3 regions of the Vibrio celticus genome follow, and region 2 is predicted to be linked to each of the others. Evidence: predicted binding sites of a transcription regulator. Region 2 holds the regulator's gene; each other region holds the start of a gene.
What was found. The regulator CRP, encoded in region 2, controls carbon source genes, mostly activating them, when cyclic AMP is high. The targets are predictions, from matches to a motif close to TGTGANNNNNNTCACA.
Positions count from the first base shown of each region.

Region 1: a site for CRP is predicted at 6,927-6,942, ahead of mlc (sugar metabolism global transcriptional regulator Mlc). Genes of this name have one in related genera too.
Region 3: a site for CRP is predicted at 7,788-7,803, ahead of OCV19_RS02440 (CTP synthase). Genes of this name have one in related genera too.

Region 1 covers NZ_AP025463.1:2,382,649-2,393,271, reverse strand. Annotated here, with positions in the region: gene OCV19_RS10730 (TatD family hydrolase) at 1-156, shown strand, start outside; gene ptsG (PTS glucose transporter subunit IIBC) at 601-2,031, shown strand; gene OCV19_RS10720 (hypothetical protein) at 2,262-2,666, shown strand; gene OCV19_RS10715 (outer membrane beta-barrel protein) at 2,759-3,352, opposite strand; gene cydH (cytochrome bd-I oxidase subunit CydH) at 3,498-3,587, shown strand; gene OCV19_RS10705 (patatin-like phospholipase family protein) at 3,629-4,828, shown strand; gene pyk (pyruvate kinase) at 4,988-6,433, opposite strand; gene mlc (sugar metabolism global transcriptional regulator Mlc) at 7,018-8,235, shown strand; gene OCV19_RS10690 (chemotaxis protein CheV) at 8,403-9,344, shown strand; gene OCV19_RS10685 (error-prone DNA polymerase) at 9,678-10,623, opposite strand, start outside.
Region 2 covers NZ_AP025463.1:298,393-309,015, reverse strand. Annotated here, with positions in the region: gene kefB (glutathione-regulated potassium-efflux system protein KefB) at 46-1,842, opposite strand; gene kefG (glutathione-regulated potassium-efflux system ancillary protein KefG) at 1,829-2,413, opposite strand; gene OCV19_RS01370 (ABC transporter ATP-binding protein) at 2,588-4,510, shown strand; gene OCV19_RS01365 (TIGR02444 family protein) at 4,507-4,977, shown strand; gene OCV19_RS01360 (hydrolase) at 5,185-6,177, shown strand; gene OCV19_RS01355 (YheU family protein) at 6,273-6,485, shown strand; gene OCV19_RS01350 (phosphoribulokinase) at 6,563-7,432, shown strand; gene crp (cAMP-activated global transcriptional regulator CRP) at 7,672-8,304, shown strand; gene OCV19_RS01340 (DUF1338 domain-containing protein) at 8,489-9,280, opposite strand; gene astD (succinylglutamate-semialdehyde dehydrogenase) at 9,494-10,623, opposite strand, start outside.
Region 3 covers NZ_AP025463.1:481,710-492,332, forward strand. Annotated here, with positions in the region: gene barA (two-component sensor histidine kinase BarA) at 1-1,885, opposite strand, end outside; gene rlmD (23S rRNA (uracil(1939)-C(5))-methyltransferase RlmD) at 2,051-3,370, shown strand; gene relA (GTP diphosphokinase) at 3,504-5,726, shown strand; one part of gene OCV19_RS02430 (IS5 family transposase) at 5,872-6,398, opposite strand; one part of gene OCV19_RS02430 (IS5 family transposase) at 6,398-6,632, opposite strand; gene mazG (nucleoside triphosphate pyrophosphohydrolase) at 6,940-7,737, shown strand; gene OCV19_RS02440 (CTP synthase) at 7,888-9,528, shown strand; gene eno (phosphopyruvate hydratase) at 9,610-10,623, shown strand, end outside.

The sequences.
Region 1 (10,623 bases), 1.5 Mb from region 2:
TCTCCATACTTAGCACCCATTCCATATCGTGGAAAGCAGAATCAGCCTGCATATGTCGTCGAAGTGGCGGCTTACATTGCGCAATTAAAAGGTGTGTCGATGAAAGAGGTTGCCGAACAAACGACCAAAAATTACCAAAAACTTTTTTTGCGATAAAAATCTAAGTAAACAAATAAAAGGGAGCGAAAGCTCCCTTTTTGTGTTTTTGATCATCAAAAATACGTTTTTTTTTAATGTTTACGAATTATGTTGAACTTGAGAGCGCTAATTATAACATTTGTAATTTCGTTACTAAAAATAACATTCTCTCCTATTTTATTTACTCAGTAAAATAATAGGGATCTTGAGAAATACTTATATATTTCAAATAATTAAGCGCTTGTAAAGCATTGCATTTCTAGATTTGACATGTGATCCAAGACGTGTTTTGAAACTAAATTTCGTAAGTGACTAGAAAGTTAGTTCCCCATCAATATATATTTAGCGGCAGAAAATATAATGCAATACATGGTTACATTTTCGCAGGGTGCTAACATATAAGCTACGGGGGTGTGCCGTTAGAACCCATATAATTATTTTATCTTTATCAGGAGCATAAACATGTTTAAGAACCTTTTTGCTAACCTGCAGAAAGTTGGTAAGTCTCTGATGCTTCCAGTATCAGTTTTACCAGTTGCGGGTATTTTGCTAGGTGTCGGTGCAGCAGATCTTCCTTTCATTCCAGAAATCGTTTCAAACTTAATGGAACAAGCTGGTGGTTCAGTATTTGGTCAAATGGCACTGTTGTTCGCAGTAGGTGTTGCACTTGGCTTTACTAACAACGATGGTGTAGCGGGTCTAGCTGCTATCGTTGGTTACGGCATCATGACTGCTACACTTGGCGTAATGGCTGGTGTAATGGGCGTTGATAACATCGATACTGGTGTACTAGGTGGTATCCTAGTCGGTGGTGTTGCTGCTTGGGCATTCAACCGTTTCTTCCGTATTCAACTACCAGAGTACCTAGGCTTCTTCGCTGGTAAGCGTGCTGTGCCAATCATCACAGGTTTCGCAGCGATTGGTCTAGCAATCCTACTATCTATCGTATGGCCACCAGTTGGCGGCGCTATCTCTGCGTTCTCTGATTGGGCTGCTCACCAAAACCCACAAGTGGCGTTTGGTATCTACGGTATCGTTGAGCGTTCTCTAATTCCATTTGGTCTTCACCACGTTTGGAACGTACCTTTCTTCTTTGAAGCTGGTACTTGTGTAAACGCTGCTGGCGAAACTCAAAACGGTGTTCTTACTTGTTACCTAGTTGCTGATGACGCATCTCGTGCAGCGGGCAATGGCTTCGGTCAGCTAGCTGGTGGTTACATGTTCAAGATGTTCGGTCTACCTGCTGCTGCAATCGCGATTGCACACTCAGCTAAGCCTGAAAACCGCGCTAAAGTAATGGGCATCATGGCTTCTGCTGCGTTGACTTCATTCCTAACGGGTATCACTGAACCAATCGAATTCTCTTTCCTATTCGTTGCTCCAGTACTGTACGCAATCCACGCTCTACTAGCTGGTTCTGCATACGTTCTTGCGAACACTCTAGGTTTTGTACATGGTACATCTTTCTCACACGGTCTAATCGACTTCCTAGTTCTATCTGGCAACGCGTCTAAGATGGGCCTAATGGTTGTATGTGGTATTGCTTACGCTGCAATTTACTACATCGTATTCCGCACTGTGATTAAAGCTCTAGACCTTAAAACTCCAGGCCGTGAAGACGAGTCAGAAGAAGAGTCAGTTGCGACTGGTTCTGAACTTGCTGGTGAGCTAGTTGCTGCATTCGGTGGCAAAGCGAACATCACAGGTCTTGACGCTTGTATTACTCGTCTACGTGTTGCAGTAGCTGATACAGCTCTTGTTGACCAAGACAAGCTGAAGAAACTAGGCGCTGCAGGTGTTGTTGTAGTTGCTGGTGGCGTACAAGCTATCTTCGGTACTAAGTCTGACAACCTTAAGACAGACATGGATGAGTGGATCCGTAACAACGGTTAATTCACTGATTCAATAAATTGAAAGGAGGCCGAAAGGCCTCCTTTTTTGTTTTCTGTTCTATGAAAGATCTTTCCGCGTCTAATCCTCTCTAACTCAGAGAGTTACCATTCAACTCGATCATTTGATGGTCGTTCCCAAATTTTTCGTGTCTTTTATCTTTTACCCAGCGATGACACCTTTTGCTGAGATTCCAGTAGACTTCCGTTTTTTAAATACAGTCTGAGAATATTATGAAACATCGTTACTTGATCGGCCTTATGTGCTGCAGCGGAGCCTCGTTTGCTCAAGCTTCTGAAGCTCCAGCTTTGGAAGTGGGACTCGCCATTGACCAAGACCTGAGTGTCGTTGTGGAATTTGATCAGAAATACCGTGCTACGATTGGCAATGACGGCGCTGCCTTTGATTACATTTTGAAGCGTGGTCAGTTCGAGACTGAAGCTCCGTTGAGCTGGTACGTCGGTGCTGGTGCTTGGGCTGAATGGAATGACGACTTTGGCTTGCGCTTGCCCTTAGGCGTGAAAGTGAATTTCTACGAAGGTTGGAATGCTTACGCTCAAGTTCATCCTGAACTCGATATGTATAAAGGTGTTGAGTTGCAAATAGGCGGCGCTTTAGGTGTTACCTATAAGTTCTAACCTGAACTAAAACCGTTTTAATAATGAAAAAACCAGCATTTAGCTGGTTTTTTCGTTTGGGCCGATCTTATATTTTTGCTTCATTGAGCCGCTTAGAAAGTAAAACTCAGCCCGACATTGGCTTGGAATTGGTTCATCCAGTCGGTATCAAAGCGAATGATGCACTCTTGCCCGTTACTTGGGATGTTACACACACCGGAGGTATCGTTGTCGACAACCGTGCCTAACCAACGTACTTGTGTGTTCAACGCTAGTCGGTCACTAAATTTGTACTCTAAGCCACCAAAGATAGAAGTTGAGAATCCATACTTATCTTTTGCCCAGTCTACATCGACGTAAGAAGCACCCAGGCCTAGCCCTAGATAACCCGACAACACAGGCGAAGCAGGGTAGTAGATGCTGCTTTGAAGGTGCAGGTATTGGATGGAGGAGCTTAGGTTGAGTGTTTCTAATTCCGAGCTCTGATTGGAGTAGAAGAAGCCGATGCGTCCTTTTTCAAGTGGCGTTTCAATGGCAAAGGTGTAGTTTTCAGAGCCTTTCATGTCATAGGTTTTACCGTCCTGGTCTTCGACACTGCCACCGCCGGTATAACCTACCATAGGTGTAATGATGATCTCCGGCGAAGCATACGCGCTTGAAACGGAGAGAAGCGTAATCAGTGCCATCATATTTACTTTGTTATTCATGAGTATATCCTTATCCATACACATACTAATTGTGATGGTTACATCAATATTGTGCGACTAATTTCGACGATTCTTGAAGATACTTCACACACCTGATAGTACTTAAATAGAGACTCGACAAATTAATAATAAGCCAGAGGTGTCTATGGACCATAATCTGAAAAATGCCCTACAAATTACCGTGTTTATCTACATGATCATTCTTTCATTTGGCTTTATTGCGATTGGTAGTTAATACCATCGATTGCGAGGCTGAGTTTTTATACTCAGGGAATAATGAATAGTGGGATTATAACCAATATTGATACAGCAATAGACTTGGATTACTACGCTAAGTTTATTGCTGGAAAAACAGCACTGGTCGCTCAAGGTGGCGGACAGAGAAGTATTTTTACTTCTGGAGTGCTGGATGCCTTTCTTCTCTCAAATTTTGACCCCTTCGACGAGTTTTTTGGTACCTCGGCAGGTGCTCTAAACTTATGTGCTTATCTGTGCCGCGATAAAGGCCTTGGCCGTTCTTTTGTTCTCGACCTGACAACCTCACCAGAGTTCTTCAATCTCTTTTCCTATATACGACACAGGAAGAACCTAGGATTAGAGTGGGCGCTAGAACAAATTATGGCTTACCCATATAAGCTCGATCTGGATTTAGGGCGACAAACGCTAGGCGATCGCCACTTCTATGCGGCTGTAACGGATTCCAAAGATTTACGAGACCACTACTTCCCATTATTGGGCGAAGATTGGTACAAGGTGATGATTGCGACCTGCGCCATTCCTCGTTTGTACAATGATGAAGTCTTTATTGGTGACAGTGCTTATGTGGACGGTGGTGTATCAGCATGTATCCCGGTTCAGGAAGCGTGGCGAAGACAAGCTCGTTCTATTGTGGTGATTCGTACTGAGCCTGTGGTGGAGGAAGGTAATACCCATTTGGTTGAAGCACCAGTCAAAGCGCCCAAACCAATCTCTGCCGAAGAACTGGAGTGGTTCCGCGAATCTTTCGACAGTGTTCAAGGTCATTGGCAACAGAAAGTGGAACAGTGGAAAACCGACTGGACCTCTTTCTTCCAACAACAAATTATGCGCTCAAAAGAGCAGAAGCGTGACCGTGGGCATTTAGACCTGCTGAACGGTGGTCGCTGGCTATTTGGTGCAGATGATATTTATCGCTTAAGTCATTTAATCGGGGATAAGTTTGATTCAGGCTTGGCTGACATGCTGATGGTGCATTATCAGACCTACTCATTGACTCAGGATTTTTTGAATTCGCCACCAGACGACGCGTTTGTGGTTCAGATAGCGCCAAGTCAGCCGCTAAAATCGAGTTCATTAATGAGCGACAAAGAAGACCTGTTGCACGATTACGAAATGGGCTTAGAAGCCGGTTACCGATTTGTAGAAACCTACACCTCAACGGAAAACGCGCGCAATTCTCATATGCCACAGTTAGCCACCATTGCTGCTGGCAAGTAATTCTCGAAGTTGATGAGCTAGCATACTGTGAGCTCGTTATGCTGTTTAAGCAGATTGTAGTGAATCGTGTTCTGAAATGAAAAAGGGTTATTGAACTTGGTTCGATAACCCTTTTAAGCTTTTGAAATTAGGAAAATCGTTTCGCCTTAAGGTCAAATATTAGGTGACAGGCAAGATTCTCATACAGTTGGTTGACCCTGCTACATCCATAATGTCGCCTTGAGTGACGATCACTAGGTCGCCAAATTTAAGGTGTCCTTTCTCTTTCAGGCAAGTGAGTGTAGATAGTGCAATGTCAAAGCTGTCTTCGGCTTCTGTCTCGAAGTAGATAGGCGTCACACCTCGGTATAAGGTACAGCGATTAAGCGTTCCTTCGTTACGAGACAGCGCGTAGATAGGCATGTCAGCACTTAGGCGAGACATCATCAGTGCAGTGCGGCCTGATTCGGTGAGAGTGACAACGCCTTTAATGCCTTCCATATGGTTTGCGGAGTAGATGGTCGCCATCGAAACGGTTTCTTCTGCCGTCACAAAGGTACGGTCAATACGGTAGTTCGATTGGTTAATACCCGCCATCTTTTCAGCACCGATACACACTTCGGCCATCGATTTCACTGTCTCGACTGGGTAAGCACCCGCAGCGGTTTCACCAGACAGCATCACAGCATCGGTGCCATCGAGTACGGCGTTGGCAACGTCCATGACTTCGGCACGGGTTGGCATTGGCGCAGAAATCATTGATTCCATCATCTGAGTTGCGGTGATGACAGTTCGGTTAAGCGCTCTAGCACGGCGTATAAGCTGTTTTTGTACTCCGACCAACTCAGGGTCGCCAATTTCCACTCCGAGGTCACCACGAGCCACCATGACGACATCTGAAGCCATTATGATGTCATCCATGTTCTCAACAGTAGCGACTGTCTCTGCTCGCTCCACTTTTGCGACGAGGTGAGCTTCTAAGCCTGCTTCTCGTGCGAGCTGACGAGCATAGTGCATGTCTTCCCCATTACGTGGGAAAGACACCGCTAGGTAATCCACTTTGATTTGTGCGGCGGTGACGATGTCGCGCTTGTCTTTTTCTGTTAGTGCTTCTGCGGAAAGGCCACCACCTTTTTTGTTGATGCCTTTGTTATTTGAGAGTGGGCCGCCAATGATGACTTCGGTATGAACGCGACAGCCTTCTACTTTGGTGACTTTGAGTTGAACACGACCATCGTCAAGCAACAGGATATCGCCGGCGGATACGTCGTTAGGCAGTTCTTTGTAATCAAGGCCAACGGCTTCTTGATTGCCTTCGCCTAAACCTAGGCTGCTATCGAGAGTGAATAGGTCGCCTACGGCAAGTTGGATTTTTCCATCTTTGAATGTCGACACACGAATCTTGGGACCTTGTAAGTCTCCGAGAATGGCGATTTGAGTGCCGTGTCTTTTGGCTATTGCTCTGACTTTTTCTGCGCGTTGTATATGGTCGTCGCTGGTGCCGTGAGAGAAGTTCATACGAACGATATTGGCACCGGCTTTGATGATCTCTTCAAGCACGTTACCTTTATCAGTAGAAGGGCCTAGCGTTGTGACGATTTTCGTTTTTCTTAATTCGGCTGTCATGAATACTCCTAGAGTGAGGCCAAGTAATCTTTTAAAAGACTAGGGCGTGTTGATCTTTCGAGCTGATTTTTGCAGCGAGTTGCTGGGTATTTATACAAGGCAGAGGCTTTGATGTGTAGCTAGCCTACATGAGAAGCCGATAACGTAGTAGAAATGACCAGCAAACGCTGCCCGAAGGGTTCGGCTAAAAGCGTTTTACTCTTTGTTGAGGGAGATTTGCTTAGAATGACTAGGCTACTTCCCCCTCGCCGCGATTAAAACGCTTTTATCTCGAACAAAATTTAACCACGAAAGGTCAACGCGCCTTAATTAAGTATATGCATTAATTGATAATTTATTGGGAGCTAGGAGGATATTTCTTGATTTGCCTTTAATTATTGAATTCAGGGCTCAAACGCGATGTTTTATTCTGAAAATTAAGTCGCAAATTATCGATGTGGGTGTTAATTTTCCTCGAACTATTTGACTCGATACACAAAGATTCATGTATATACGTGATACTGGTCACGGCGATATACCAAGTGACTTCACAATTACTTCGCAAAGTAAAAAAATTACCTCGTTGATGATTTCTGGAGCGTAAAATGTACATGGCTCAACCGGGCCATATTGATCATATCAAACAGGTCAATGCTGGTCGTGTATATAAACTAATTGACCTTAAAGGTCCTATTTCTCGTATCGATCTGTCCAAGCAAAGTGAGTTGGCTCCGGCGAGTATTACTAAAATTACCCGTGAACTCATTGAAGCTCACCTTATTCACGAAACGACGGTTCAAGAAGCCACGACTCGTGGGCGTCCTGCTGTCGGTCTGCAAACCAATAACGAAGGTTGGCAGTTTCTGTCGATGCGTCTTGGTCGTGGATACTTGACGATCGCGCTCCATGAATTGGGCGGGGATGTGCTTATCGATACCAAGATTGATATCCATGAACGCGATCAAGATGATGTGCTTGCGCGTCTTCTCCATGAAATCGATGAGTTCTTCCAAACCTATGCCGAGCAACTCGACAGGGTGACGAGTATCGCTATCACACTGCCAGGTCTGGTTAATTCAGAGCAAGGTATTGTGTTGCAGATGCCGCACTACAACGTTGAAAACTTAGCGTTGGGGCCGGAGATCTACAAAGAAACCGGTCTACCAGTTTTTATTGCCAATGATACCCGAGCGTGGGCGTTAGCAGAGAAGCTGTTTGGTAACTCACAAGACAACGACAACTCTGTTCTTATCTCGATTCACCACGGTTTAGGTGCCGGGATCATTCTTGACGGTCGCGTTCTGCAAGGGCGTCACGGTAACATCGGTGAGTTGGGGCATATCCAGATCGATAAGGAAGGCAAGCTTTGTCACTGTGGAAATCGAGGCTGTTTAGAAACGGTGGCGAGTTCTCAGGCAATCCGTGAGCAAGTCAAAGAGCGATTGGCAAATGGTGAAGAATCAACGCTAACGGTGTTTGAAGACGTCACTATTGAACAGATCTGTGCTGCCGCTGCGGATGGAGATCCGCTGGCTGTCGAAGTGATTGAACAGTTAGGCCGTTACCTAGGCTCTGCGATTGCGATTGTGATTAACCTGTTCAACCCAGAGAAAATCTTGGTGGGTGGTGTTATCAATCAGGCGAAGAGCGTGTTATACCCGGCGATTCAAAAGTGTATCGAAGAGCAGAGTCTATCGGTTTACCATAAAGACTTAGAGCTGGTGGAATCTCGTTTTTATAAGCAGGCAACCATGCCAGGTGCTGCTCTCATCAAGCAGGCTTTATATGATGGTCAACTGCTAATGAAAGTTATTGAAGGCTAACTCTTTTTCTCTTCTTTAAGCCTTACCCCGAACCTTTCCATGTACTTAAGCTTTGTATAACATCATTTGTTGTACTTAGTTTAAGCATTCTGTGCATTGGCGCTTTGCTTTAACCTATTGAAGTAGGCTATTGTAGCCACAGTTATTATTTGTCACTAAGGTGTTGTATGTCTGGCGTTTTAAATTCGGTTGATCAGAGAACCAAACTGGTCGGTGAAAACCGTCTGGAACTCTTGTTATTCAGCTTAAATAGTCGTCAACTATTTGCGATTAACGTATTTAAAGTGAAAGAAGTCCTCAAAGTGCCAGTACTCACTCGCTTACCGGGCTCTCATCATCATATTACGGGTGTTGCGTCTTTACGTGGTGAATCGGTGCCTGTTATCGATTTACGCAGTGCCATTGGCTTTCCGCCATCTCGTGCGGAGTCTCAAGAGAGCAACCTGATTATTACGGAATACAACCGAACCGTACAAGGTTTCTTGGTTGGGCAAGTTCGTAATATCGTGAACACGACATGGACAGAAATCCAGCCGCCGCCAAAGACAACAGGCCGTGCAAACTACCTAACCGCTATTACGCATATTCAAGAAGAAGAGCAGCACAAGATCGTTGAGATCATCGATGTTGAGAAAGTGTTGGCTGAGATCATTGATTACGATGTCTCGATCTCTGAAGGCGTTTTAGATGAACAATTAGCTCAGGAGATGATAGGACGCAATGTGCTTATCGTTGATGACTCTTCAACAGCGCGTAACCAGATCAAAGGCACCTTGTCGCAGTTGGGTTTGAACATTATTGAGTGTTGTGATGGCTTAGAAGCACTGACCTTACTTAAGGGCTGGTGTGATGAAGGCAAAGACATCAATCAAGAAATATTGTTGATGATCACCGATGCTGAAATGCCTGAAATGGACGGCTACAAGCTGACACACGAAGTACGTACTGACCCAAGAATGCATGACCTATTCATTACGCTAAATACTTCATTAAGTGGAAGTTTTAATGAAGCTATGGTTGAGAAAGTAGGGTGTAACCGCTTTATTTCTAAGTTCCAGCCAGACCTCTTGGTTGAAGTGACTCAAGAGCGAATGCGTCAGATTTTATAATTAACGCTGCTGTACGGTTTGTTTTGAGTGACCTTATAGAAAGCGTTTGCTAATATTCACGCAGCATATTTTTCTTAACGAAATATGCTCAACTACTAGCGTAACTTTTCACACACAATTTAAGGTAGTTCCTCTTAATGATATGGTTAACGTCTAAAGTCGTTATGACTTTGAGCTTATTACTGTATAGGGAATTTAAGAAAAGACGTACGGAAGCTGAAGTTGAGTCATAACTCAACAACTGGAATTGAAGGGAAGCGGATGCTTCCCTTTTTCGTTTTTCTTTCTCTCGTTTCTTTAGCCAATGATCGATTGAGAACAGTTGGTACTTCGTTAATGAAAATCCCGAGATTTGGTTTTCAAGCCAACAATTTCATCGGTAATATCGATAAGTTTTCCTGCGATAACATGAACGACTTCTCCTTCTTTTTCTAATATCCCTTGTACCTTTAACGCCTTGGCTGTGAGATAAGCTTGCTGTTGAGCGCGCGCGGTTGCTCCCCATACCACGACATTAATATTACCAGTACTATCCTCTAGTGTGACAAAGGTGACACCTGCCGCGGTTCCGGGAGATTGTTTGCCTGTGACTAATCCGACAACGGTGACCATAGATTTGTGTCTTTGTTGTATTAAATCTTTCATGTGTGTGAATCGGCCTAATCGTCCCGCTTCTTCGAGCAAAGTGATTGGATGTTTGTTCAATGAAATTCCGACACTGGTGAAGTCTTCGAGTAGATCTTGCATCTCATTGGGCTTGTGCAGTGCATGTTCGTCATGTCCTGCCTCTGCATAGTCATAGGCTTGGCTAAACAGAGGTAGATCAGACGCCGAGTCCATGATCGCCCAGCGAGTCTGGAAGCGGTCTCCAGAAACGTTATGTAGCGCATTGGCCGATGCCAGTAGCTCGATATCTTTCTTATTCATCGATAACTGTTTCACTTGACTAGGGTGGCGATAACCGGATTGTGGGCGATTGGCGAGCACGCTTTGAATTCCATGCTCGCTGAATCCTTTGATTTGTCGCAGCCCTAAGCGAATCGCTAAACCATTCTGATGAGAGACAACCGTGTGGTCGTTTTGAGAAGCGTTCACGCATACCGGAAGTATCACCACATTATGTCGTTGTGCGTCTTGTACCAACTGTGAGGGGCTATAAAAGCCCATGGGTTGGCTATTCAACAGAGAAGCGTAGAAACATTCAGGGTAGTAGCACTTCAACCAAGCTGAGCAATACGCTAACACCGCAAACGAAGCCGAGTGGCTTTCAGGAAAACCG
Region 2 (10,623 bases):
GCCCAAGCTCTATTTCTAAGCTCAAGCATGAGTTATCACTTCAAGCTACTGCCAATAGTTTCGAGATTGGTGATCGTTTTCCATCTCGTGTCCAAAGATCTCTTCAAGTTCTTTACGAGCCTCTTTCGCTCTTTGGGCTAACTCGGCATCTTCGTTATGCTGAGGCAGCAACTCTTTCAGCATACCATTATCCAACTTTCTAAAGTGTGCTTCTGCTCGCTTCGCTTTATATGGATGCATGCCAAGTTCAGTCAATGTTTGACGACCTAAATCCAATGCTCCAAGAAAGGTTTCACGCGAATAGTTACTCACACCGTGGTTAAGTAGTTGATACGCTTCAACACGGCTTCGTGCACGCGCCAAGATCTTTAAGCGTGGGAAGTGCTGCTTACATAAATCGACGGTTTTCATGATTTCATCAGGGGAGTCAGTACACAACACAATCGCCTCTGCTTTATCAGCACCGGCTGCGCGTAATAGCTCGAGGTGAGTTGAGTCACCGTAAAATACCTTGTAGCCAAACTTTCTAAGGATATGGATTTGGCTGGCATCACTCTCAAGAACGGTAATACGAATCTTATTTGCGTACATCAAGCGGCCAATGATCTGACCGAAGCGACCAAAGCCAGCAATGATCACTCGAGGGCTACGATCGACCACATCCGAAGACATCGCACTTTCGCTGATTTGGTTCAGTTGACGAGCAAAGAACTTATCTTGCAGCTTAAGCATTAGTGGGGTGGTCACCATAGACAGGCTCACTACTACCAGTAAGAACGACACCTGTTCGCCACTTAAGATGCCCTGCGCACTCGCCGCGGTAAAAATAACGAAAGCAAACTCACCACCTTGGCTGAGAATCATCGCCATTCGACTACGCGCTTTTGCTTGAGTACCAAAGATACGAGCCAGCGCGTACAGCACTAGGCCTTTCAACACCACGAGGGCCAATACAGCAATCAGTATTGCGAATGGGCTTTCTGCCAATAAACCTAGGTTTACCGCCATACCAACCGAGATGAAGAACAAGCCGAGCAACAACCCTTTGAATGGGTCAATCGCGATTTCAAGCTCGTGTCGATATTCACTTTCAGCAAGAAGCACGCCCGCTAGGAAGGTACCTAATGCCATCGACAAGCCAATCTGTTGCATGATCACGGCAATACCAATCACAAGTAACAGCGCTGCGACGGTGAATAACTCACGCACACCACTCATCACTACGTATCGGAACAGTGGTCTCAACAAGAAGTGGCCACCGACCAGCAGACCAATCACGCCACCCAGCATCCAAAGCATGTCTGCCCAACTGCCACCTGTATTGCCCGCAAGCAAAGGCAACATTGCCAACATTGGAATAACCGCGATATCTTGGAAAAGTAGTACTGCAAAGCCTGACTGCCCGGCTTCTTTGCCACCAAGCTCTCGCTCTTCAATAACACGCAAGGCAATAGCGGTCGAAGACAAAGCTAAACCCATACCGATGACTAAGCTCGTTTGCCAAGTTAAACCAAACATACACACGATGGCGGTAATAATCAGAGTGGTGATCAGCACTTGTGCGCCACCCAACCCGAGAATAGGCGCCCGCATCTGCCACAGTTTTTTCGGGTTAAGTTCGAGACCAATCAGGAAGAGCAGCAGTACCACCCCGAATTCGGAGAAGTGCAGAATCGCCTCTACATCACTGATTAGACCAAGCCCCCATGGGCCAATTGCCACGCCTGCTAATAGGTAACCGAGGACTGAACCCAAACCAGCGCGCTGTGCGATAGGAACCGCAACCACAGCAGCCGCTAAAAATATAACGCTACTTTGTAGAAAATCATTAGTCAGAGCCATCATCTGCTCCTATATCTTGTAGCGGGTCTCGCAACCAGTTTCGATACGCTTCGGCGTGTTGGTAACGCGTCATATCGGTGACATTTCGGGCCCAGTGTAAAACCAAAGGGGATATCCAGTTCATTTGACACAAAGAAGCGGTGAGCTCAAACGGTTGCAAGATCTCTTGTAATGGATATTTATTATAGCCTGCGGCACCAAACGCCTCTTCTTTACCACCGGTAGTAATCACACTGCGCCAGTGTTTGCCTTTAAGCGCACTTTGCTCACCAAACGCAAAACCCTTGCCTAACACGCGATCAAACCACTCTTTTAACAGTGAAGGGCAGGAATACATAAACAGAGGATGTTGAAACACGATCACATCGTATTGAAGGAGCAATTCATGCTCATAAGGCACATCGATAAAGAAGTCTGGGTAGATGGCGTAGAGATCATGAACTTTGACATGACCGAGCGACTCTACCTTCTTAACCATCATCTGGTTAGCAATAGAGGTTTGCGGCTCTGGGTGCGCGTAGATGATCAACACCTTTGGCACGACTTTGTCTGTCGAGGGAGTATTACTCATTCCTTTGAAACATTCCTTTGAGGGCTAAACGGTGGCAAGGCCACAAGAATTTAAGCAAAAGTTATTAATATGTTATTGGCATCATAACGCAAATTGCATTGTGATCGACTTTTATCTGGTTTCAGCCTACTATGCAGGCGTCTGTTCACCTCTAATTTCTATGCTATTTCAATTATGATTACTTTCTCTGATATTCAATTGCTACGCGGCGGTAAGCCACTCCTCGACCAAGCATCTGCGACTTTTCACCCTGGCGACAAGATCGGTTTGGTTGGTAAAAACGGCTGTGGTAAATCTACGCTGTTCGCCTTAATTAAGGACGAACTGTCTATTGATGCGGGCTCATTCAGTAAACCAGCCCATTGGGAAATGGCTTGGGTTGCTCAAGAAACACCTGCATTAGAAAGAACAGCAATTGAATACGTGATTGATGGCGACCGTGAATACCGTGGCCTTGAAGATCAACTAGAGAAAGCTGAACAAGCCGACAACGGCACATTGGTAGCAGAGATCCACGGCAAGATTGAAACCATTGGTGGTTACAGCATCAAGGCACGTGCTGCCGAGTTACTGGACGGCCTAGGCTTTAGCCAAGAACAAATGACATGGAACCTGACTCAGTTCTCGGGTGGTTGGCGTATGCGTTTAAACCTAGCGCAAGCCCTACTGTGTCGCAGTGACCTACTGCTACTCGATGAACCTACCAACCACTTGGATCTAGACGCAGTAATGTGGCTAGAACGTTGGTTACAAAGCTACCCTGGCACACTAGTGCTTATCTCGCACGATAGAGACTTCTTAGACCCTATCGTCAACCGCATCGTGCACGTTGAAAACCAGCAGCTCAATGAGTACACGGGTAACTATTCATCGTTCGAAACCCAACGAGCGCAAAAACTGATTCTGCAACAAGCGATGTACCAAAAGCAGCAGAAACAGATGTCTCACATGCAAAGCTACATTGACCGTTTCCGTTACAAAGCATCAAAGGCTCGCCAAGCGCAAAGCCGTATTAAAGCGTTGGAGAAAATGGAACAAGTGCTGCCTGCTCAGTTTGATAACCCATTCAGCTTTGAGTTTAGAGAACCAGACGCACTACCAAACCCAATCATGATGATGGACGAGGTCTCTGCCGGTTACGATGACAATCTGATTCTAGAGAAGATTCGCTTGAACCTAGTGCCGGGCAGCCGTATTGGTCTACTTGGTCGAAATGGTGCTGGTAAATCAACACTGATTAAACTGCTTTCTGGCGAACTGAAACAGCAAGGTGGTGAGCTGAGCTATTCGCAAGGCGTTAAGATTGGTTACTTTGCACAGCACCAATTAGAGACGCTGCACCCTGAAGAAACACCGCTGCAACACATGATGCAGATTGCCCCTAAGCACACCGAGCAACAACTGCGTGATTACCTAGGTAGCTTCGGTTTCCAAGGTGAAAAAGCGCTCGATAAAGTGGCACCCTTCTCTGGTGGTGAAAAAGCGCGTTTAGTATTAGCGCTACTGGTATGGCAAAAACCAAACCTGTTGCTACTCGATGAACCAACCAACCACTTGGATCTCGACATGCGTCAAGCGCTGACTTTTGCCCTGCAGACGTTTGAAGGTGCAATGGTTATCGTATCGCACGACCGTTACCTACTGCGTGCGACTACCGATGATTTATACCTTGTACACGACCGCCAAGTAGCACCGTTTGATGGTGACTTAAGCGATTACTACAAGTGGCTAACCGAACAACAGAAAGTTGAGCGCAAAGAAGCACAAGCATTGGCACCAGCCAAAGACGGCGCCAACAGTGCAGCAGCGAAAAAAGAGCAGAAACGAAAAGAAGCCGAGTTCCGTAAACTGACGGCACCACTTCGTAAAAAGCTCACTCAATTTGAAAAGCAGATGGATACATTAACGCAGGCTCTTGAAGAAGCTGAGCAAGAATTATCCGACACATCACTGTATGAAGCTGAAAATAAGGCTAAACTGAATAAAGTACTCGCTCTCCAAGCGAGCAGTAAGTCACAGCTAGAAGAAGTTGAAATGGATTGGATGTCCACTCAAGAAGATCTTGAGCAGATGGAACAGAATATGGATAGCTTATGAGCCCAGAGCACGCCCCAATATCACTAACACTGGAACGACTATGGCAATTTAGCCTTCAGTATTACAGTGTGCGCGGTGTAAAGGATGCGTGCCTAGCTTTGCAAAACCAGTTCCACGGCAACGTCAATCTACTGCTGCTTCTCAAATGGCTTGATGAGCAGCAATTGTCTTTCGCTGAAGAAGAGTGGCACAAGGTTCAACAGTGCTTGAGCCGCTCTGAAACCTTGCTTCATAGTTATCGAGAGCTACGTAAACATCTCAAAGCACACATTGTCGACTCGCTATACCGTGAAGCCTTGCAGTTTGAGTTACAGCTTGAAAAGCAACAACAGTCCGATCTGGTCGACTGTATTAACTCCCTACAACTGTACGCTAATCAGCAATCACCGCTCGCTTTTCAGTACTGTCGTTTATTAGGGGCAGAAAACCTCTACGACGCTTTTTCTGAACCAGCACCACAGCCCTAGCTCGTTCTCTTTCCATTTTATTCCATCAAGACCCAAGCTTAACCTTGATATTATTCAAGCAGTTAACCATGGCCTGTTTTTGTATCTCATATAAGTGAAAGCCTTGCGCTTATACCGAGAATCAACCAAGCTCAAATAAAAACGTGGGCGTTTCGTTACAAGCTCAACACGTTATCAAAACCCGTAAAAGAAGCATGGATCGTTTTTATGACAATATTTACCGCAGCCGCTGGTCTCTCTAATCCGCACTTACAAACCTTAGTGCCACGGTTTATTCGAAAGCAGGCGCTGTTTCATCCTCACTGGCAAACCTTAGAAACACCCGATGGTGACTTTCTTGATCTTGCTTGGAGCGAATCACCAGACGGTGACACCTCAAATAAGAATGATCGCAGTAGCAAGCCGATATTCGTTCTATTCCACGGTTTAGAAGGTAGCTTTGAGAGCCCTTATGCCAATGGATTAATGAATGCGTTTGCTAAAGATGGTTGGTTGTCCGTGATGATGCACTTCAGAGGCTGCAGTGGAAAACCCAATCGCCTGGCTCGCGCTTACCATTCAGGTGAAGTCGAAGATGCGCGCTTTTTTCTAAGACACTTGCACGCCCAGTTTCCGAATAACCCTAAGGTTGCGGTTGGCATATCTTTAGGTGGAAACATGCTGGCGAACTATTTGGCTGAGTACGCAGACGACCCATTACTGTCGGCGGCGACAATCGTATCTGCTCCTTTTGACTTAGCGTGTTGCTCTAGTCGCATTGAGCGTGGTTTCTCCAAACTCTATAAGAAGTACCTGCTCAACTCTCTAAAATCGAATGCGCTAAAAAAGGTTAACCTGCTACAGGAAAAACTTGGCATCACCGCTGAAGCCATCAAGAACATCACCAAACTGTATGAGTTTGATGAGCGAATCACTGCGCCTCTGCACGGCTTCAAAAATGCCCAAGATTATTATGCGCAATGTTCTGCACTGCCTAAGCTCAATAAGATCAAACTGCCGACTCAGATCATTCATGCCAAAGACGACCCTTTCATGACCGATGATGTGATCCCAAAATTCGTTCTGCCCGATAACATCGATTATCGACTGTTTCAAAAAGGCGGCCATGTTGGGTTTATTACTGGTAGCACACTCAAACCAAGGTTTTGGTTAGAAGAAGCCTTGCCTGCCTACTATGAAAGTATCCAAGATTCGGCATAATGACCGAGCCTTAGTAAATAGAAGCAAAACATTACTAAGCACACGTATTTCTACATCAATAAACATATCTATGAACATAAAAGAGAGAAGTATTTATGATCATCCCATGGCAAGACATTGCGCCAGAGACACTGGAAAACCTCATCAAAGAGTTCGTGCTGCGTGAAGGCACAGACTACGGCGACGTAGAGGTTTCACTGCAAAACAAGATTGACCAAGTGAAACATCAATTAGCTTCAGGAGAAGTCAGCATCGTGTTTTCTGAGCTCCATGAAACCGTTGATATTCAAGTCACAAAACGCTTCTAAGCTGCGCTCATAAAGGAGCCGTGTTATAGTGGTAAACGATTGCTAACAAGTAAGTTACTCAAAAGACAAGGGTTGTCATGTCCGCTAAACATCCAATTATTGCGGTGACGGGTTCATCTGGAGCCGGCACCACCACCACCTCAGAAGCCTTCCGTAAAATGTTCAATATGATGGACGTGAAGGCAGCTTGGGTTGAAGGGGATAGTTTCCATCGCTTCACTCGCCCAGAGATGGATGTCGAGATCCGTAAAGCGCGCGAGCAAGGTAAGCACATCAGCTACTTTGGTCCACAAGCCAACGACTTTGGTGCGCTAGAAGAGTTCTTCCGTAAATACGGTAACGAAGGTACAGGTAAAGTACGAAGCTACCTGCACACCTTCGATGAAGCCGTGCCTTACAATCAAATGCCGGGCACCTTTACGCCATGGCAGGAGATCCCTGAAAATTCCGATGTGATGTTTTACGAAGGCCTGCACGGTGGTGTGGTTGATGGCGACATTAACGTTTCTCAACACGTCGATTTGCTGATCGGCATGGTACCTATCGTAAACCTAGAGTGGATTCAAAAATTCGTTCGTGACACCCGCGATCGTGGCCATTCACGCGAAGCCGTAATGGACTCCATTGTTCGTTCGATGGATGATTACCTTAACTACATTACCCCACAATTTTCGCGAACTCACATCAACTTTCAGCGTGTTCCAACCGTAGATACATCGAACCCACTCAACGCCAAAGGGATTCCAAGTTTAGACGAAAGCTTCGTAGTTATACGTTTGCGTGGCATCAAAAACGTCGATTTCCCCTACCTTCTGGCTATGATTGATGGCTCGTTTATGTCTCGTCATAACACGCTAGTGGTGCCAGGCGGCAAGATGAGTTTTGCTATGGAGCTCATTGTGAGGCCAATCCTGCAACAACTCATCGAAACCGGAAAAATAGGTTAACAAAACGACATTCTGGTTGATTACTTTTCATACCGTGATCATGTGCACAATTTTGCGTAAAAAATCGTAGCTTGGTCACGATTAAAATCAAGAAATAGTACCTGAAAAAGGATACTATTCTTAAACGAAACACAAGATAGCTTGCAGCACTCAACGAGTGCTCTTATCCTACAAGTCAATCCAGGCTTAGCTAAAATACGGAAAGCGGCAAGCATACCCTGCAGAGGAAGTGAGATATTATGGTTCTAGGTAAACCTCAAACCGATCCAACATTAGAGTGGTTCCTTTCACACTGTCATATTCATAAGTACCCTTCAAAAAGTACTTTGATTCATGCTGGTGAAAAGGCAGAAACCTTGTACTACATCGTTAAAGGTTCTGTGGCAGTTCTTATCAAAGACGAAGAAGGTAAGGAAATGATTCTTTCTTACCTAAACCAAGGCGACTTCATCGGTGAGCTTGGCTTGTTCGAAGAAGACCAAGAGCGTACAGCTTGGGTTCGTGCTAAATCTCCTTGTGAAGTAGCTGAGATTTCTTTCAAGAAATTCCGTCAACTTATCCAAGTGAACCCAGATATCCTAATGCGCCTTTCAGCGCAAATGGCAAACCGTCTACAAGTAACTAGCCAAAAGGTTGGTGACTTAGCGTTCCTTGACGTAACAGGTCGTATCGCTCAAACGCTACTAAACCTAGCGAAACAGCCAGATGCAATGACTCACCCTGATGGCATGCAAATCAAGATCACTCGTCAAGAGATTGGCCAGATCGTTGGTTGTTCTCGTGAGACAGTTGGTCGTATCTTGAAGATGCTAGAAGAGCAGAACCTAATTTCTGCACACGGTAAAACTATCGTGGTATACGGCACTCGTTAATCTCGATTAACTGAGCCAAAAATTTGAAAGCCACCAAATGCGAGTTTGGTGGCTTTTTTGTTTTCTTAAGATCTATAGAGCAGATACGTGATGCGAATAGAACACCTACAGCTTCCAAGCACAAACTGTCTCGAAGCGAAGCGTACTCGAATCTCTAGGACAAAATCCGTGCTCGTATCTTTCTTTAACCGTTGGTGCTCTCAAAGATTTTGTCAGCTGATGCTGCAACAAAACCGGTGTAAAGCTCACCGTTGGCCATCGCATAACGCTTAGCGAACTCATAGAAGCCCCCAGGAATCATCTCATTGCCTTCAACAAATGAAACTGGGACTTTGTCTGCCATTGTTGATGATTGCTCTAATAAGACCTCTGGAGAGCCTTTAACCTGACCGCCAGATGCATTGATCGTGAAGCCCGACTCGCTCAAGTAGTCATTCACCGCCTGTACTTCATCGAAGTTATTTAGCTGATTCACACTCACCGTAAAGTGGTTTGCACCGTATCCATGAGCTGCTAGCCAAGACGCGTATTCACTCTCTTTTGCAAGCACTTGGAAATCAGCGAAGCTCAAACCCCATAGACGACCGCCAAACAAGAACTCATGACCTTGAAGTTTGGTTGCGTCGACTTGCTCAACCAACTTCGCAACGATCTGTTGCAAGTCACTTGAACACTCTTCTACCTTCAATTCACTAATGAACACTTTTGGCTGCTTCGGGTCTGGGTGCTCGTAGTGTTTAGCCACTAGCTTCTTGCTCTCAAACAGGTAGTCGCCACACGCCTTGTAACCCAGTTCCAGGAAAGGCTTAGCTAGTGTTTCAATACCGAGAGGGGCAACATTAAAAGTACGCAGTGCAATATGGTCGTTGATCAGCGCTTCATCTTCTTTCAGCAAGTGATGCACTTTCTCAGCCGATGGACACAGCCTGTGAATGTAATCGTCCCATAGTGATTTAAAGAGTAGATCGGGCGTCATGGTGACTCCTTGTCAGAGGTTCTAGCAAGCTAGTAATTTGGATTAGAGAGGGAGAAGCTGAGACACAGAGTCAGCAGCCATCAGCCTGTGACATACTTGTTCTATTATTATCTACCGCCCAATCTAGGTGTCGGACGTGGTGGAAAAGGGAAGTGATAACACCACCTCCCTCTTTCAAGCTTAACGCATGAGCCTAAGACTCATTAGCCTAAATTAAAGCTCAATACCTGGGCTAAACGTTGCTGGAAGTTGAGTTTCACCGCCTTCCATTGAAGCCATAGGATAAGCACAGTAGTCCGCCGCATAGTAAGCACTTGGGCGTAGGTTGCCTGAAGCACCCGGACCACCAAATGGTGCATCACCACTTGCGCCTGTTAGCTGACGGTTACGGTTAACAATACCCGCACGGATATGGTCAACGAAGTATTCCCATTCAGAATCATCTGTTGATACTAAGCCAGCAGATAAACCAAAACGAGTGTCGTTAGCTAGCTCAACCGCTTGCTCTAGTGACTGGTAACGAACAACTTGTAGCAATGGACCGAAGTACTCTTCATCCGGCAGTTCAGCAATGTTGGTTGCATCGATAATACCCGGAGAAACAAACGCCGCTTGACCCGCTTTTGCTTCTACTAGGCTGACACCGCCTAACGATTGTAGATTCGCTTGCGCGTCCAGAATGAACTTAGCCGCAGCTTCAGAGATTTGCGGCCCCATAAAGGGTGCTGGTTCAGCGAATGGCTGATCGACACGAATCTTTTGCGTCGCTGCGACCAGCTTATCGAGTAGCAGATCACCCTTCTCGCCAACAGGCACATACAGGCGACGAGCACATGTACAGCGTTGACCCGCACTGATGAACGCCGATTGGATAATGGTGTATACCGTTGCGTCTGCGTCACCATATTGGTCACTGATCACCATAGGGTTATTGCCACCCATCTCTAGCGCTAGCATCTTGCCCGGTTGACCCGCGAATTGACGATGCAGGATATGGCCAGTATTAGCACTACCTGTGAACAGCACGCCATCAAGACCTTTGGCATCGGCTAGTGCGATACCTGTCTCTTTAGCGCCTTGTACTAGGTTGATTACACCAGCAGGAAGACCCGCTTCTTGCCATAGCTTCATCGCAAACTCACCCGTCCAAGGTGTCTGCTCTGAAGGCTTAAATACCACGGTATTACCCGATAGCAATGCAGGAACAATATGACCGTTTGGTAAGTGACCCGGGAAGTTATAAGGACCAAATACCGCCATCACGCCTAATGGACGATGACGCAGTACAATCTGGTTGCCTGCCGCTTCACGAGAAGCTTCACCGGTACGCTCATGGTAAGCAC
Region 3 (10,623 bases), 180 kb from region 2:
ACTGAACATCGACCTCTTTCATTAGTTGCTCACCCAACGCTAGCTCGGTACTTGGTGTACCAATTATCACGTTTTGAGCAATCTTCTTCGCACCGATCGCCCAACCACTCACGGTATCAAATTGATATTCTTGGTTGGCGGCTAGGTTAAGCAAAACGTAGTCATACGAGGTGGTCTCGTCTGGCATCACCGAACGATACGTTACCACTAAACCTTCTTGAGTTAGGATTTGCTGAGTAATCGATGCCGCTTGCATGTTTGGTTCGATAAGCAGCAGTTGTTTGTCTTGCAGACACTGAGTCTCAATTAGCTCAGTCATCGGCATATCAGTCGTTGATAGTCTCAAGGTGAACCAGAAGGTAGAGCCTTGGTGAAGACGACTGGTTAGGCTGATCTCTCCGCCCATTTGGCTGACCAGTTTTTGGGTGATAACCAGACCTAAGCCTGTGCCACCATAGCGACGAGAGATACTTGCATCGGCTTGGCTGAAGGCTTGGAACAGCTGAGCTTGTTGGCGCTCAGAAATACCAATACCCGTATCGCGAACCATGAATTGCAGCTCGATGTTGTCTTCACTTTGTGAGCGAAGCTCAACGCTGATATCAATGTTGCCGCGTTCGGTAAACTTGATTGAGTTACCAACAAGGTTGGTTAGGATCTGCTGAATACGCAGTGGATCACCCACCACGCCTGGCGGTACTTTAGGATCGATCTTCAGTGTCAGCTCTAGGCCTTTCTCATGAGCGTTGGTTGCTTGAAGGTTTACTACCTCTTCAAGGCTGGCTTGGAACTCAAATGGAATGTTCTCTAGGGCTAACTTACCGGCTTCAAGTTTTGAGAAGTCCAAGATATCGTTGATGATGCTAAGCAGGTTATTTGCCGAACGTTCAATGGTTTGCAGATAATCGGTTTGACTGTTCGATAGGTGAGTCTTGAGCATCTGACGAGTAAAGCCAATTACACCGTTCAGAGGCGTTCTCAGTTCGTGAGACATATTCGCTAAGAACTCAGATTTAACACGAGCCGCTTCTTGCGCGCGTTTCTTCGCGATGTCTAACTCAACGTTTTGAATCTCTAGCTGTTCAAGGGTTTCACGCAAATCTGATGTGGCTTGGTCGATACTGTGCTGCATCTCGACGTGATATTCTGATAGCGATACCGCCATCGCGTTGATACCGTTTTTCAGCGAATCTAGCTCACCATGCATCTTACCTTCGATACGTACATCTAGGTGACCACGACGAATGCGGTCGACCATATTTTTCATGTGTGTGATCGGTTGGGTTACGTCGTGCATCAAACGGAACGCAAACACGGCCGATAAACCAAGTCCGAGAATCAACACCAAGAAGGCAGAGAACACTTCTTGATATTGCTGCAGTCGAAGTGAAGATAGATCTAACTCAATTGCAATATAGCCGATCGCTTGATTGGCTTGAGACTGACCGTTGGCTGAATTGATGTACTGGCCTTCGGCGATGATAGGCGTCCGCAGGATCAGCGTATTATCGAGAAGGTTCGATGAGCTCAAATGCGGAATCGGTTTATCTTTCGGATAGGTTAGGCTTTCAAAATCGGGGTGGAAGTTTGAGGTTACAAACAACTCATGACGCTCATCAAACACCGCGATACTGCGTACCAGCTTAGAGTTTTTTCGATGCGCATAGCTAATAAGCTGACGAACAGACTCTCGACTTTCGAGCTTCATGCCTGATTCACTCGCAATCGCAAGTGGTTCAATGATGCTAGTACCAGTATTAACCACCTGACCCTCAAGGTCTTGATAGCGGTTAAATGAGAAAAATGCACTCAATAGCAACCCAATAATCAGGGTTGGAGCTAGAGTTAAGGTAATTACACGGGCTCTTAAGCCATATCTGGTCATGTTCTTTAATTACATCGAGGTCTGGATATGGGAAAATAACGCACACAATGGCGGTTAAGTGAACGGTAAGCTTAATCAAAGCCGTGACGTTCGACAATGATTCCAAGACATAATAGTGAGTCCTGGATACCAATTACTTATTAAAAGATACATTAGGCACAAGCAATGGCACGTTTTTTCCAACCAAAAAAGAAAACTCAACTCGAGACCAAGCATCAATCGGTTTTGGTTGAACGAATGGATCACAATGGCGCTGGCATCGCTTATCAAAAGAATAAACCGGTTTTCATTGATGGTGCATTGCCCGGTGAGCAGGTGGTTATTCAACTTACTGAGAGCAAAAGTAAGTTTTCGCGAGCTAAACTCATCAAGTTATTGAAGCCGAGCGAGCAGCGTTTAAAGCCGTTTTGTAAGCACTTTAATCAGTGTGGTGGCTGTCACCTTCAACACCTCGGCTACTCTTCTCAGGTTGAGCATAAGTCGCAATCTCTGACCCACCTGATGAGCCAATACCAAACGGTGAACACTGAAGTTGCACAACCTATTGTCGGTGATGAAACCGGTTATCGACGTCGCGCGCGTATCAGCCTATTTGTTGACAAAAAGACACAGCAGCTTCAGTTCGGTTTCCGTAAGAAGCAGAGTAAGCAGATTGAAAATATCACCGACTGTGCCGTGCTTGATCCTCGCCTCAATGTATTGCTGCCAAAACTGAAAAATTTACTGAACACTTTCAACAGCCTTACGTCTTTAGGACACGTTGAATTGGTGTTGGGCGATACTGGCCCTGTAATGGTGCTACGTCACCTTAAGCCTTTGGTTGAAAAAGATGAGCAAGCGCTGATTGCGTTAGCAAAAGAAGAAGGCGCTACGCTGTACTCGATGCCTGAAACCGATAAGTTGGTTCGCTTAGTTGGCGATGCACCTTCTTATAGCGAAACTGGCGTAACGTTGCCGTTTGAGCCAAACCACTTTATCCAAGTAAACCAGAAAGTGAATCAGCAGATGGTGGCTCAAGCGATTGATTGGCTAGAACCTCAAGCGGATGAGCGAGTGCTCGACCTGTTTTGTGGCTTAGGGAATTTCAGTTTGCCTATCGCGCAACAATCGGCGTTTGTGGTTGGCGTAGAAGGCGTTGATGAAATGGTTCAGCAAGCCACATCTAACGCAGCGTTAAACCAGTTAAGCAATACGGAATTTTACCAAGCTAACCTTGAAGAAGACTTATCTTCACAGCCTTGGGCAAAAGAGAAATTTGATAAAGTATTGCTTGACCCGGCACGTGCGGGAGCGAGTGGGATCGTTGATCAAATTTCAGCGTTAGGAGCGAAGCGTGTGGTTTATGTTTCGTGTAATCCTGCTACTCTAGCTAGAGATTCTGAGAGCTTAGAAAAACAAGGCTATCAATTAGCCAAACTGGGTATGTTGGACATGTTCCCCCACACCAGTCATCTAGAATCGATGGCTCTCTTTATCAAGGCTTAGAGGCCCTTAACAAGGCTTCAAATGAATCACAAAGGCGCAGGGAAGCCTGCGCTGATATCAATATGGTCGAACTAACTTGGAACCAGTTAGTCATATTGAATTGGGTATAAAACATAATAACTAGGAAGGCATGATGGTTGCGGTACGAAGCGCACATTTAAACCCAAGCGAACAGTTTGAGCTAGAAAGTTGGATTGCGTCACTAAATCAAGACGCAAAAACCTCGAATAAACTGATCAAAGTTTATCGTCACTGTGAAGAGCTATTAAAAGATCACGAGCAAGCGTCGCTCCTGCTTTGGCGTGGCCGCGAGATGATCGAAATCTTGGTTACGCTGTCCATGGACCGTGCCACTTTAATTGCAGCGCAACTTTTCCCCGTCGTCTCAAGCGGCGTTTTTGAGCGCGAAGCGTTTGAAGAAAGCTACGGTAAAGAAACCGTAAAGTTGATCGATGGCGTTGAAGAAATGGCGGCCTTAGGCCAGTTAAACGTGACTCTTGAAGGCAGTGCTGCCTCGGGTCAAGTTGATAACGTTCGTCGTATGTTACTGGCGATGGTCGACGACTTCCGCTGCGTAGTCATCAAACTCGCTGAGCGAATCTGTAACCTTATTGAGGTGAAAAAAGCGCCTGATGCTGTGCGTCGCGCGGCAGCAAAAGAGTGTTCTAACATCTACGCTCCGCTCGCTAACCGTTTAGGTATTGGTCAGCTTAAGTGGGAAATCGAAGATTACGCATTTCGCTACCAACAGCCAGACACCTACAAGCAGATTGCTAAACAGTTGTCCGAGCGTCGCATCGTACGTGAACAATACATTAAAGATTTCGTTGACGACTTAACGGCGGAAATGAACCGTTCAAGCATCAATGCAGAAGTCAGCGGTCGACCAAAACACATCTACAGCATCTGGCGTAAAATGCAGAAGAAAGGCTTGGACTTCGATGAGCTCTTTGACGTACGTGCGGTACGTATCATCGCCGACCAGCTTCAAGACTGCTATGCCGGCTTAGGTGTGGTTCATACCAAATACAAACATCTACCAAGTGAATTCGATGACTATGTGGCGAACCCTAAGCCAAATGGTTACCAGTCTATTCACACCGTGGTTTTGGGCCCAGAAGGCAAGACCATTGAGATTCAGATCCGTACCAAGCAGATGCACGAAGACTCTGAGCTTGGTGTGGCGGCGCACTGGAAGTACAAAGAAGGTGCTTCAAGCGGACGCAGTGGTTACGACGAGAAAATCACTTGGTTGCGTAAACTTATCGATTGGCAAGAAGAGATGTCGGATTCTGGCGAGATGCTGGATGAAGTTCGTAGCCAAGTATTCGATGATCGCGTATATGCCTTTACACCGCGCGGTGACGTGGTCGATTTACCTATGGGTGCAACCCCACTGGACTTCGCTTACCACATCCACTCGATGGTCGGACACCGTTGTATCGGTGCCAAAGTAGCAGGCCGTATCGTCCCATTCACTCATAAATTATCGATGGGTGATCAGGTTGAAATTATCACTCAGAAAGAGCCGAACCCATCACGTGATTGGCTGAACCCAACCACAGGTTTTGTTCATTCTGGTCGTGCTCGAGCCAAGATCAATGCTTGGTTCCGTGCGCAAAGTCGTGAGAAGAACCTAGAAGCGGGTCGAGACATCCTTGAGGCGGAACTTGCTAAAGTGGGTGCAACCTTAAAAGATGCAGACCAATACGCTCTGAGACGCTTTAACGTCAACACGCCAGATGAGCTTTATGCTGGTATCGGCAGTGGCGATTTGCGCATTAACCAAGTGGTTAATCACATCAATGCGTTGGTCAACAAGCCTACGGCGGAAGAGGAAGACAAGAAAGCGCTAGAGAAACTGCTTGAGTCGGAAAACAAGCCAGCACAACAGAGCCGTCCGAAGAAAGATGCGGTAGTGGTTGAGGGCGTTGATAACCTAATGACGCACCTAGCTCGTTGCTGTCAGCCAATCCCTGGTGATGTGATTAAAGGTTACATTACTCAAGGTCGTGGTATCTCAGTGCACCGCGCTGACTGTGAACAGCTAGGCGAACTTAGTATGCACGCACCAGAACGTATCATTGATACTGTTTGGGGCAATGGCTTTGTTGGTTCATACATCCTAACGCTGCGTGTTGAAGCGCTAGAGCGTAATGGCTTGTTGAAAGACATCACCTCACTGTTCTCGAATGAAAAGATCAGCGTGACCACAATGAAGAGCCGTATCGACTACAAGCGTCAGCTATCGGTAATGGATTTCGATTTGGAAGTGACCAATATTGAAATTCTGAGTCGCGTGACCAGCCGAGTAGAGCAGATCAAAGATGTCATGAGCGTAAAACGCCTAGGCTAGTTTTTACGTCGTACTTAGCTTTCTAACTGCGTTAGTTTCACTTATTTCACTCCATCACATAGGCAAGCTATGCTCAGGAGCCTCATAAGTTTACTGCCTTGTTAGAAGAACTAGGGCGTGTTGATCTTTGCTGTACATTTCGCGTTCAACAATACATCGGTAGCCACATTAACATGAATGCCAGCGATAACATGCTGGCATAATTCCTTTCTAGCTTGTCATATCTACTTGAAATAGCTCGATAATGCTTAATTCTCCCAAAGGCATTTTCGACCAAGTGACGATACTTGTATAAACACCAATCCATACTGTCTTTGTCTATATCTTGTCCGTAATTGCGTTTAGCAATTACCGTTTCTCCGCCACGTTCCTTAACAAAAATACGGAAAGGTTCGCTGTCATATCCTTTATCACAAACGATGGTATTAACTTCATCGAGTTGCTCAACTAAGCTTTCGGCATGCACTATATCGTGGCGTTGTCCCTCTGATAAATCAAAGCAAATCGGCAGGCCACCACTATCTACGGCTAAGTGAATTTTGGTTGAGTTGCCCCCGCGACTTTTTCCTATTTGCTCTGAACTTTCAGTAGCTGCACCTGTACTATGCTGATGTGCTCTAACTATAGAGCCATCAAGAAATACCCATTCAAAATCAGCCATGTTAGATAAGCTTTGAAAAGATTATCTAAAATCCCTTTCTTTGACCAAAGATTAAATCGTCTGTAAACGGTACTCCACTCTCCGAACTCAGAGGGTAGATCTCGCCAAGGAATACCTGTTCTCATTCGATAAAGTATTCCTTCAAATGTCATTCGATGTTCAGTTTTATCGTAAATACGACCTGTACTTTTCATAACTTGGAGTAGCAGTTCCCAGCGAATATCAGTTAGCATTGTTCTTGGCATGGTATTGGTTATGGTTTTACTTTTGGCGAAGCAAATTATAACTCTTTACCATGCTGTTCAAAAAACACTCACGAAAGATCAACACGCCCTAATTACTTAGTAAAAAAGATAGCTGTCATTCCCTACAGTGAGGAACGAACGTGATAGGGAATCTCGTCAAGCGATTTGAGATCCCCAACTCGCTCATTCTTCGCTCTTGGGGATGACGGAAAGAATAGAAAGGTGAGTGGTTTTGGCTGCTCACCTTTTTTAGTTATAGAAGACATTATAAATTTAAAAATCAAAGACAGTGAATAGGAAGAAAGCGATGAATCACCCGATTGAACAACTTGAACAGATCATGACTAAGCTGCGCGATCCAGAAGGTGGCTGTCCTTGGGATTTGAAACAAAATTTTGAAACAATTGTGCCGCATACTATCGAAGAAACCTACGAGGTGGTGGACGCGATTCACAACAAAGATTGGCCGAACCTACAAGAAGAACTGGGTGATCTGCTATTTCAGGTGATTTTCTACAGCCAGCTCGCCAAAGAGCAAGGGCTGTTTGAGTTCTCTGATGTGGTCGATGGCATCAATGAGAAGCTAACGCGCCGCCATCCGCATGTGTTTTCTGATACCGAGTTTGCGAGCGATGAAGAAATTAATGCCAACTGGGAAGCTGAAAAAGCCAAAGAAAAAGCTCAGGCAGGCAAAACTCAAGAAAGTATTCTAGACTCAATACCAAACTCTCTACCTGCGCTTTCACGTGCTACAAAGATTCAAAAACAGGTAGCGAAATATGGCTTTGATTGGGACTCTATTGGCCCAGTGGCGAATAAGGTTTTAGAGGAAGTCGATGAGGTGCTAGAAGAAGCGCTTCAAGTGACGCCAAATGAAGATTTGGTTGAAGAAGAGTTGGGTGATTTGCTGTTTGCGACGGTCAATTTGGTGCGACATTTGGGTAAAAATCCAGAGTCTGCACTAAATAAAGCCAATCTGAAGTTCTCACGTCGCTTTAAAGGGGTGGAACAAAAAGTTCGTCAGCAAGATAAAATTTTGACCGATTTTTCACTACAACAGCTTGATTCCATGTGGGATGAAGTCAAGGTGGCGGAGAAAAGATAACCAAAGCTTTTATCATGAATTGATTTGAAGCAAAAAATAAAAAATAGCAGTGTGATAGATTTCACGTTGTGGCGATAAGGGGCTTCTGGTATATTTTCATCCCGTCCAGAAGTAGTCCATTTCCCTCATTCAACCAATTTCAGGTTAAACATGACGACAAATTACATTTTTGTTACTGGCGGGGTTGTATCCTCTCTAGGTAAAGGTATTGCTGCAGCATCTCTTGCGGCTATTTTAGAAGCTCGTGGTCTTAAAGTGACTATGATGAAGCTTGACCCTTACATCAACGTTGATCCAGGCACTATGAGCCCGACTCAGCACGGTGAAGTGTTCGTTACGGAAGATGGCGCTGAAACAGACCTTGACCTTGGTCACTATGAGCGATTCATTCGCACCAAGATGACTAAGCGTAACAACTTCACTGCAGGTCGTGTTTACTCAGACGTACTCGCTAAAGAGCGTCGCGGTGATTACCTAGGTGCAACTATTCAGGTTATCCCACACATCACTAACTCTATCAAAGAGCGTGTAATTTCTGGCGCATCTGGCCACGATATCGCGATCGTTGAAGTTGGTGGTACGGTTGGTGATATCGAATCTCTACCATTCATGGAAGCGATTCGTCAGCTAGCAGTAGAGCTAGGCCGTGAACGCGCAATGTTCATGCACCTGACTCTAGTGCCATACCTAGCAGCTGCGGGCGAAGTGAAAACTAAGCCAACGCAACACTCTGTAAAAGAGCTACTGTCTATTGGTATTCAGCCAGACATCCTAGTTTGTCGTTCAGACCGCAACATTCCTTCGAACGAGCGTAAGAAAATTGCTCTGTTCTGTAATGTGCAAGAAAATGCAGTTATTTCTATGCGCGATGTTGACTCTATCTACAAGATCCCTCAGCTTATTAAAGCTCAAGGTACTGATGAACTTGTATGTAAGCGTTTCGGCATCACAGCTCCAGAAGCAGACCTGTCTGAATGGGAACAAGTAATTTACGAAGAAGCTAACCCAACGGGTGAAGTGACGATTGGTATGGTTGGTAAGTACATTGAACTACCAGACGCATACAAATCAGTAAATGAAGCGCTAAAACACGCGGGCTTGAAAAATCGCCTAAGCGTTAATATTAAATACGTAGATTCACAAGACGTTGAGTCTCGTGGCGTAGAAGTTTTAGAAGGCCTAGATGCAATCCTAGTTCCTGGTGGCTTTGGTGACCGTGGTGTTGAAGGTAAGATTCTTGCTGCTCAATACGCTCGTGAAAACAAAGTACCGTACTTAGGTATCTGTCTAGGTATGCAAGTAGCACTTATCGAGTACGCTCGTAACGTTGCGAAAATGGAAGGGGCACACTCTTCTGAATTCTGTACTGAAACTAAGTACCCAGTTGTTGGTCTTATCACTGAGTGGACTGATGGCGAAGGTAAAGTTGAAGAGCGTACAGAAACATCTGACCTTGGCGGCACAATGCGTCTTGGTTCACAGCTTTGTCACCTAGCGAAAGGGACGAAAGCTTACGAATTATACGGTAGCGCGACGATCCATGAACGTCACCGTCACCGTTACGAAGTGAACAACAATCTTCGTCCACAAATCGAAAAAGCGGGCCTAAAAGTATCGGGTCTATCTGCGGACAAGAAACTGGTTGAAGTTATTGAGAACCCGAACCACCCATGGTTCGTTGCTGCTCAATTCCACCCAGAGTTCACTTCAACGCCTCGCGATGGTCATCCATTGTTTGCAGGTTTCGTTAAAGCGGCTGGCGAGTTCCAGCGCGGCGAGTTAGAGAAGTAAAAAGGAATACAGGTAGCTGCGTAAGTTGTGCTGCTACCTTTAAATTTGACATTTATATATTCAACGAGAAGGAAACATTCAATGTCTAAGATCGTTAAAGTTCTAGGTCGTGAAATCATCGATTCACGTGGTAACCCAACTGTAGAAGCTGAAGTACACCTAGAAGGCGGTTTCGTAGGTATGGCTGCTGCTCCATCTGGCGCATCTACTGGTTCTCGCGAAGCTCTTGAGCTACGTGACGGCGACAAATCACGTTTCCTAGGTAAAGGTGTTCTTAAAGCTATTGAAGCTGTAAACGGCCCAATCGCTGAAGCTCTAGTTGGTACTGACGCTAAAGCACAAGCTGACGTTGACCAAATCATGCTTGACCTAGACGGTACTGATAACAAGTCTAAGTTCGGCGCGAACGCTATCCTAGCTGTATCTCTAGCTAACGCAAAAGCTGCTGCTGCTGCGAAAGGCATGCCTCTATACGAGCACATCGCTGAGCTAAACGGTACTGCTGGTCAGTTCTCTATGCCTCTACCAATGATGAACATCATCAACGGTGGTGAGCACGCAGATAACAACGTTGACATCCAAGAGTTCATGATCCAACCAGTTGGCGCTAAAACTCTTAAAGAAGGTCTACGTATCGGCGCTGAAGTATTCCACAACCTAGCTAAAGTTCTTAAGTCTAAAGGCTACAGCACTGCAGTTGGTGATGAAGGTGGTTTCGCTCCTAACCTTAAGTCTAACGCTGAAGCTCTAGAAGTTATCGCAGAAGCTGTTGCAGCTGCTGGTTACGAACTAGGTAAAGACGTTACTCTTGCTATGGACTGTGCAGCATCTGAGTTCTTCGACAAAGAAGCTGGCATCTACAACATGAAGGGCGAAGGTAAAACTTTCACTTCTGAAGAGTTCAACCACTACCTAGCTGAGCTAGCGAACAACTTCCCAATCGTTTCTATCGAAGACGGTCTTGACGAGTCAGATTGGGATGGCTTCAAGCACCAAACTGAACTTCTAGGCGACAAGCTTCAAATCGTTGGTGACGACCTGTTCGTTACAAACACTAAGATTCTTGCTGAAGGTATCGAGAAAGGCGTAGCTAAC